2 regions of the Halalkalibacterium halodurans genome follow, and region 1 is predicted to be linked to the other one. Evidence: predicted binding sites of a transcription regulator. Region 1 holds the regulator's gene; the other holds the start of a gene.

Region 1 (4,217 bases):
GAAGCAGTCGACAACTTCCTGAAAAATGACGTGCTAGTTGAAGCGATCGGAGAGCATGCCGTGGAGCACTTTGTCGAAGCCAAAGAAATCGAATGGGATATGTTCCGCACCCAAGTGCACCCATGGGAGCGAGACCAGTACATGCAAACCTATTAATCTAAGAAACCCTTGAAGCGATAGGCTTCGGGGGTTTTATTACTTTATAAAATGGTTTACCTTTAAAAGGAACCTGAAATGAGAAAAACATTGGCTTCGAGCGATGAGGCTTGATGAAGTCTAGAAACATAGGTGATTTTGTTAAAATAGTTTATCGGATGGTGATCAAGAATAACAATTTTTTCAGATAAATGAAGTAAAGTATTTACATCTAGGTAAAATAATAGGTAGAATGAAAGTAATAAACCTTAAGGAGCTGATGCAAGACTTGAAACGGGTTAAGTATTGGTTCGATTGCAAGGTCAAAGGTAAACATAGATATGACTACTATACAGAAAAGTGCATTATATGCGGTAAAAGAGCAAACAAGGATACCTGACTAGGTGTCCTATTTTTTAGAGAAGTTAAGACTTTAAGGGAAAAATTTTAAAATAATCGACTATAGATTTTATCACATTCTTGTAAGGGCTTTATCGCTAAGGTTTTTTAGGATTGTAAGGTTTTAAGGATGGGTATGAAAATTGATTGAACACTAGCGTACAACATAAATAAATTGGTATGTAAAATACCAGGATAAGGCTTAACTATAATGTTAGATCTTATAACACGAGGGTTGACGACACATTGCTCTAGTGAATAATTATTTATTGATAAGGGTATTTATGTTGTGTAAAATGTAGTTATCACCTAAGGCACGTACAAAAAATGAAAAGGCCACTGTGCAAGAGTATTCTATGAATGAGGAAACTTGTCCCGCACTCAGGATACACTTATAGGGACGTGAGCAGTACATGCAAACGTATGAATGTAATTCCTGAGGCCTCTTGAGGTGAAGTCACTTCAAGAGGTCTTTCAAAAAGTGATTGCTTTTTCGGGACACCTTTACTTACCGACGGAAAAGTCGGAATATTAAGTGAATGGTTGTTCCTACCTTTTATAAATAGATAGAACACAACAACCTTGGGAGGGAAATCGAAATGGCAAAGTATACGATTGTGGATAAGGAGACCTGTATTGCATGTGGAGCTTGTGGCGCAGCTGCTCCAGATGTTTATGATTATGATGACGAAGGATTGGCATACGTCATTTTAGACGATAACGAAGGGGTTGCCGAAGTACCAGAAGATTTGATCGAAGACATGGAAGATGCCCTTGAAGGCTGCCCTACCGATTCCATTCGCGTAGCAGATGAACCGTTTGAAGGAGATGCCAATAAATTTGAATAATAATTCAAGATGTAAAGCTAACGCGGATTAAAGCCAAGTCAACTTTTGTGTAAAAACAGTAAGAAGCAACGTCAATGGCATGAACCATTGGCGTGTTTTTTTGCTTACAATAGCTGTTAAGTATAAGAACAACTACGGATTTGCTGCCCTTTAAAGGTTCGGCAATCGCTGTGTCTTCTTTAGCTTCAGCACGATTGTACTAGTCAAATTAAATAGTAAAGCTCAAGGAGGGCCCTTGAGCTTTTTCTAGTGTAATGGGTTATAAACAAATAGAACGTTGCATAGATTGGTGGCAGGACAAGTTAATGGATGGTACGAAATACGCCTATGACTTTTCCTAAGATCGTACAAGATGTCAAAATAATAGGTTCCATTGTTGAGTTTTCCGGTTGAAGACGGATGTAATCTTTTTCGCGGAAGAATCTTTTAACGGTAGCCTCGTCTTCTTCTGTCATGGCAACAATGATATCACCGTTATCGGCCGTTTGCTGTTGTCGCACAATGACAAGATCTCCATCAAAGATGCCGGCCTCGATCATGCTGTCCCCTTGAATTCGCAGTGCATATGTGTTGTCGTTGGCTGTTAATTGTTCAGGTAGTGGGAAATATTCTTCCACATTCTCAACAGCTGTAATTGGCAATCCGGCAGTAACTTTCCCGACGACAGGGATATACGTAGCTTTCGCTTCAGTCGTTTCAGATGCCAAATTCTCTAAGTCTAGCACTTCGATCGCGCGAGGCTTCGTTGGGTCGCGACGAATGTACCCTTTTTTCTCTAGCCTAGATAAATGGCCATGAACAGTAGAGCTTGAAGCTAGTCCAACGGCTTCGCCAATTTCGCGAACAGAGGGAGGGTATCCTTTGGCTCGAACTTCTTCTTTGATATAATCTAAAATTTCTTGCTGTCTTCTAGATAGTTTTGACAAGGTGGGGCACCTCTCTTTTCTTTCCTATACTGACTAAATTATACCATGCGAACATATGTAATGCAAACATAAGTTCTAATTTATTGTTGACACAAACAAGTGTTCTTGTTTATGATAAAGGGGAACAAACATTCTTATGAGGTGATTCTCTATGCTTAGACGTTTATCTGGCCAAGAAATTTCATTGTTAGTTGTTGCACTTATTACGTTATTATTGATGTACGGAACGCTTATATTTGCTGATGATAGCGATCCTGCTTCTACCTCTATGTTCTCGTACGAACAAGAGGAGCAACACGAGAACCTTCACGGTCAAGGATCTGTCGTCTATGAATCGATTATGCATAATGACTAAGAGTAGATAGGTTGATGATGTCCATTGAAAGCCATTATTTATTGTCGTGTCAGCACAGAAAAGACGAGCCAAGAAACGTCCTTAGCTCGGCAAAAGCATGAGCTTCTCACCCTTGCAAATAAACATGCGCTAGAAGTCGTTGCTACATTGGAAGAGCGAGCAAGTGGCTTTTCTCTAGACAGGCCTGTATTGTTAGAATGCATAGATGCTTTCCAACGCGGGCAAGCTGATATCCTTCTTTGTCAAGATGATACAAGGCTTGCACGAGGGCATTCGAAGATAGCTTTGTTACATCAGTTACGAAAATTAGGTGTCTCCATCTATACGATTCGTGATCAGGGGGAGCTTCGGCTATCAGAAGCAGATGAAATGGTCCTTGACATTGTAGCGATCGTGGAAGAGTATCAGCGTAAGCTTCATAACAAAAAAATCAAGCGAGGAATGAAACAAGCCGTCAAAAATGGCTATCGTCCCGAACGGAATATAAAACAAGGTGTTTCTGGTGGGAGAGAACGAAAGGAACTGCCGATCAAGGAGATCGTTCGCCTTCGTCAGAAAAACCTAACGTTTCATGAAATTGCCTTAACACTACAAGGTCTTGGATTTAATGTCTCGAAAGCAACGGTGCATCGTCGTTATCAAGAATATATGGACGAGCAGCTTCATGGGGAACAATAGGGCCATTCTTTTGGTTCTCCTTAGTTGCAAGATAGTCAACGTTCATGTAGAGTGATAAGGATGATTGTGAGAAGTTAGGAGGAACAACCGATGCTTTCTAAGCAAAAAATCGAGCGGATCAATGAACTAGCAAAGCGAGCAAAAACAACAGGTCTGACAGATGGTGAGCTTCGCGAGCAAAAAAAATTACGTGAAGAATACATTCAACAATTTCGTCAGTCCTTTAAAAATCAACTACATTCGGTAACGGTCGTCGATGGAGCAGGAAATGACGTAACACCAGATAAATTAAAACAAAGCAAAAATAAGTACCGCAACGACATTCACTAACGCCAGGACAGATTCCTGGCGTTTTCTATCTCTTTAACAATCAAAATGTTAATATATTTGTTTACTAATTAATAATTACATGAATTTTTTTTTAACAAATCCTAAACGAATGCTTGTGCAATCGTCCGATAACGTTTATCATGAAAAGCGAAAAGAACGTTTTCAGTAACGGAAAGGATGAAGACAGACGATGTCGAAACATGTTGAACAGTTAGCAGTCAATACGATTCGAACGCTATCCATTGACAGTGTGGAAAAAGCCAATTCAGGACACCCTGGAATGCCGATGGGAGCAGCGCCGATGGCGTTTTGTTTATGGACGAAATTCATGAACCATAACCCAGCTAATCCAGACTGGGTAAATCGCGATCGCTTTGTTTTATCGGCAGGGCACGGCTCGATGCTTTTGTACAGCCTACTACACCTTACAGGCTACGACCTCTCGCTTGAGGAGTTACAAAACTTCCGACAATGGGGAAGCAAAACACCTGGGCATCCAGAGTATGGGCATACACCTGGTGTAGAAGCGACGACAGGTCCACTTGG
Region 2 (4,217 bases), 380 kb from region 1:
AGAACCTATTGATGTTAAAAACAGCAACAGGCTTTTCATGGTAGCCAATTTGCTGCCATGTAAAAATTTCAAATAGCTCCTCTAAAGTCCCGATCCCTCCTGGAAGAGTAACAAACGCATCGCTCCGCTCATACATTAATTGTTTACGTTCATGCATTGTCTCTACGATTAGAAGTTCACTTAATTCGATCGATGGGACGTTTTCGGCAATCTTTTTCGGGATGATTCCGGTGACGCGCCCGCCGTTATCTAAAACCGATTGAGCTAAGACACCCATTAACCCTGCATTGCCTCCTCCGTAGATCACTTCCCATCCTTGTTTACCGATCTGTTCACCAAGCGCCCGGACTTGCTCCGCATAGATCGGGTGTTGACCAAGGGAGGAACCGGAAAATAAACAAATTTTCATCTTACATCACTACCTTTCCATCTATTAGTTTAATCGTATTTGTTTTGAAAGTAAAAGATGTATTCGAAATCTTTTGACGAGCTGCAACCCTGATGCTTTTTATTTCGTATTACTAATAGAGGGACAGGAGGGATTTTAAGATGAAGCACTTATTTTATAGCGTTACGTTTTTTATCGTTCTTGTTGGCATCAGTGGCTGTGGTACAGGCAATCATGAGGTAGACGCAGAAGGAGCCGCTGAGGATGTGGACGTGGAATCTGCCTCTATTATTGGTTACGTTGTGGACGTAAATGAAGAGACGACGCTCGTTGTGAGCATAGAAGCTGAACGATTTGACGACAGTGGAGGGAAAGAAGAATTTCACAATGCGATTCGCTTTTATCATATGCCTATCGAAGTTGAAATTGGTGAACGGATTGCTGTTTGGGCTGAGGGGGCGATCGCTTATTCTTATCCAGCACAAGCGGAGGTAGCTGATGTGGTTGTCTTGGAAGAAAAAAAGCCAGAGGGAGCAAAATTGTCCGAGAAGGAAGTCATTCAACGAGTGTTGTCAGAACAGGAGGAAAGCGCCCTATTAACATCCATTACCTTCGACAAAGAGTCGTCTCATTGGAATGTGCACTTACAAAATCTCTTCGGTCAAAAGCATGAACGGATCATTGATGAAAATAAACTTGATTAAAATGAATGAATCGTTGCCTACCTTCATGTATCATCATAGAAGAAGCTAAAAGGGAGGTGGGGATCGAATGGTGATGGCCACAACGCTTTTCTTGCTAGCTGGGTTAGCGGAAATTGGCGGTGGATATTTAATATGGCTTTGGCTTCGGGATGGAAAGCCTGTCTATCTTGGATTATTTGGCGCGGTCGCTCTTGCCCTCTATGGTGTGATCGCTACGTTTCAAGCATTTCCGTCATTCGGACGTGTCTATGCAGCTTACGGTGGAGTCTTTATTTTCCTTGCTGTTTTATGGGGCTGGTGGATAGATGGAAAAGCCCCTGATACATATGATTGGATCGGTGCCGTTATTTGCTTAGTGGGCGTAGGGATTATGCTGTGGGCGCCGAGGCCGTAGAAGGCGAGGGCTATAGTGAAATCGAAACAAATGAGTGAATATCGTCATGAACGTAATGAACCGATTTCATAAGCGGATGTCAATAGAGCAGGAGAAGGTGACAGACCAAATGAGAGAAAAAGAAAAAATGTACCGGCTGTATGCTCGCAAACAAGCAACTACCGGTCCATGTCGTCTACGAGGATCAGCTCGTTTGTGGCATCTTGGATCATGATCCTTTTCACGAAGGGCATACGTTACTCATTCCTAAAGCCCATGTGATAGAGATAGAAGACGTTAACCAAAAGACAGCCAATGCGATCATGAAAGGAGTGACTATCGTAGTAAAGGCGATCAAGGTATTATACAATCCTGCGGGTATCACGACTTGTTAAAATGGTGGAGAATTCAATGACCTCGATCATTATCATATCCATGTCATCACAAGAGAGCGGGAACCATCATTTGCTGACTTCTACTCTGAAGCTTTATTAAACAATGAAGCGTTAAAAAAGAAGTTACCTGAAACAAGAGTGGCACTAGCGGCAAAAATCGAGCGTTTAAAAGGGACTGTTTGATCGTGTTTGGATTTATTTGGGGACTCAGGACATATGATCCCAATGTTACAGTAGCTTTTTAGGAAATCATTCATCTGCGTAGGAAACATCCATGATTACGTTAAAATGAATCCATTCAAATTCTTGATCGTGTTCGAATTTCAATTTCTCAAGCACGCGGTCGATAGAAGTCACCACCCCGACGATTTGTTTATTTTCGTACGTGTCAAAAACCGTTAATCTCACAGGTTTTCTTTTATGATAAGAGGCTTGGATGACAGAAGATAGTTCGTCTAATGTTTGCTGATCCATCTCCGGCTTCGCTTGTTTCTGTGATTGTCGGCGATAAGTATGCAGTGCCTCTACATGTTCAGGCAGCATCATCCGACTCGACTCCCATCTGAGGTTATATCCTGGCGTTAGCTTGTTGATTTTCATAAAGTTCACCCCTGTACCAAAGAACGTATGTTCTCTATTATAGTACCGAGTAGACACCGTGATTACAATTGGTAATTTATTCATATGGAAGTGTTTTAAAGGGATCGAAGACGTTCTTTAATTCATAAAGAACTAGAATGAACTGTTCAAATGCCCCTCCTTGGTTAATAGGAGAATTGTTTTTTACTGTTTGATAAACATATATAGCAAATTGAACCTAGTTCGATCCTTTGATCAATAGTTTTAAATGTCTATTGCACTTACTCATGATAAAACGGTACAGGATTAAAAAAATACAGAGGGGTTCCAGCGAATTTGAAAGGATTGTGTCGTTGCTCTTAACCACCCAAATGACGAAATACTAGCAAGAAGCGAATATTATGACAAATGAATTTGTGTACGAAGTGACGTTTTTAGATTAAGGCTATTAGATAGAGTGTGTCTGAGGTCGATCCAGATCCTCAGAACACTCTTTTTTGCTCATTATTTATAATGACCACCAATCTTTTTCGCTCGTTCCTCGGCTTGACTAGCAGAGAGGAAAGAAACCGCTCGCCGAATCGCGGTGTCTCCGAATTTTTCTTTAATCGTATCCATCGTATAGCCAAGCTGGTGGACCCGGTCGCGGTTGCCAAAAAAACTTAGCTGCCATGCCTCATCACTCGTTAAGTTGGAAAGATTCACATGTAAGCGACGAATGGGCTTTCCGTCCCAAAAACGTTCAAACAACGTGGCAGCACCCTCGTACACTTCCATCGTAATATTCGTATGGTTCGTCAGCTTCATTTGCCGATGAAAGCCGGTAGGGGTCTCCATGTTTGCTCCGCTCACACCGATGGCGACCGTTCGTCCCATCAAATGGGCCCGCCGCGCGCGCTTACATACTTCCTCACATAGCTCAAGGAGCACGACATGAATATCTTCGGCTTTGACGTAATCATGAGGGAGGGTCATGCCGTGACCAATTCCTTTTTGTTTGTCATGGGAATGGGGCGTGACCGGGGAAGGGTCGATGCCGTGAGCGGTAAGCCATAAAACGTGACCGTTCACACCCCATTTGCCTTTGATTCGTTCCAATGACGTGTTTGCTAGCTGACCGATCGTGCGAATGCCTTGGTTGCGAAAATGTTTCGTCATTTGCCTACCTACCCCGTATAGACATTCAATCGGAAGGGGCCACAGCAGCCGCTCCATTCGTTCTTTGGTTAAATGGAAAACTCCGGAGGGCATCTTTTTCGCAAAATTGTCGCACGCCATTTTCGCTAGCACTTTACTTTCACCCATCCCGATTCGTGCTCGCACACCTGTTTCATGCCAAATCGCTTGCTGCACCTTTTGTGCGATCTCGCGAGGAGCACCGAATAGGCGCTGGCTATGGGTGACGTCCATAAACTGTTCATCGATCGAAAACGGTTCAATCAAGTCGGTAAAACGTTCCAAAATCTCTGTAATCTGCACAGAAACCGTTACATATTGCTGCATGTGGGGACGGACGACGACTGCTTCTGGGCATTTTTGCTGAGCTTCCCATAGCCGTTCCCCGTTTGTAACCCCGCGAGCTTTGGCAACAGGGCACGCAGCCAAAATCACACCGGAGCGCCGCTCGGGATCACCGGAGACGAGCAAGGGGCGTCCAGAGAGTTCTGGATGGTTCGCCCGCTCAACAGAAGCGAAAAACGATTCCATATCGACCATAAAGATGACTTTATCCACTGTCAACACCTCGTAAGAACATTTGTTCTGGTACAGTATATGTG

The links. The regulator LexA, encoded in region 1, represses DNA repair genes until DNA is damaged. The targets are predictions, from matches to a motif close to CGAACATATGTTCG.
Region 2: FED51_RS13835 (YolD-like family protein) is a predicted target of LexA. The motif match lies at 2,481-2,494, and genes of this name have one in related genera.

Annotation. Positions count from the first base shown of each region.
Region 1 covers NZ_CP040441.1:2,477,504-2,481,720, reverse strand. The annotation lists gene glnA (type I glutamate--ammonia ligase) at 1-156, shown strand, start outside; gene FED51_RS11990 (ferredoxin) at 1,134-1,382, shown strand; gene lexA (transcriptional repressor LexA) at 1,685-2,308, opposite strand; gene FED51_RS11980 (hypothetical protein) at 2,460-2,663, shown strand; gene FED51_RS11975 (YneB family resolvase-like protein) at 2,688-3,341, shown strand; gene FED51_RS11970 (DUF896 domain-containing protein) at 3,432-3,671, shown strand; gene tkt (transketolase) at 3,862-4,217, shown strand, end outside.
Region 2 covers NZ_CP040441.1:2,860,805-2,865,021, reverse strand. The annotation lists gene FED51_RS13855 (LOG family protein) at 1-409, opposite strand, end outside; gene FED51_RS13850 (DUF3221 domain-containing protein) at 550-1,092, shown strand; gene FED51_RS13845 (YnfA family protein) at 1,160-1,486, shown strand; partial or broken gene FED51_RS21405 (HIT family protein) at 1,624-1,860, shown strand; gene FED51_RS13835 (YolD-like family protein) at 2,110-2,460, opposite strand; gene FED51_RS13830 (DNA polymerase IV) at 2,944-4,173, opposite strand.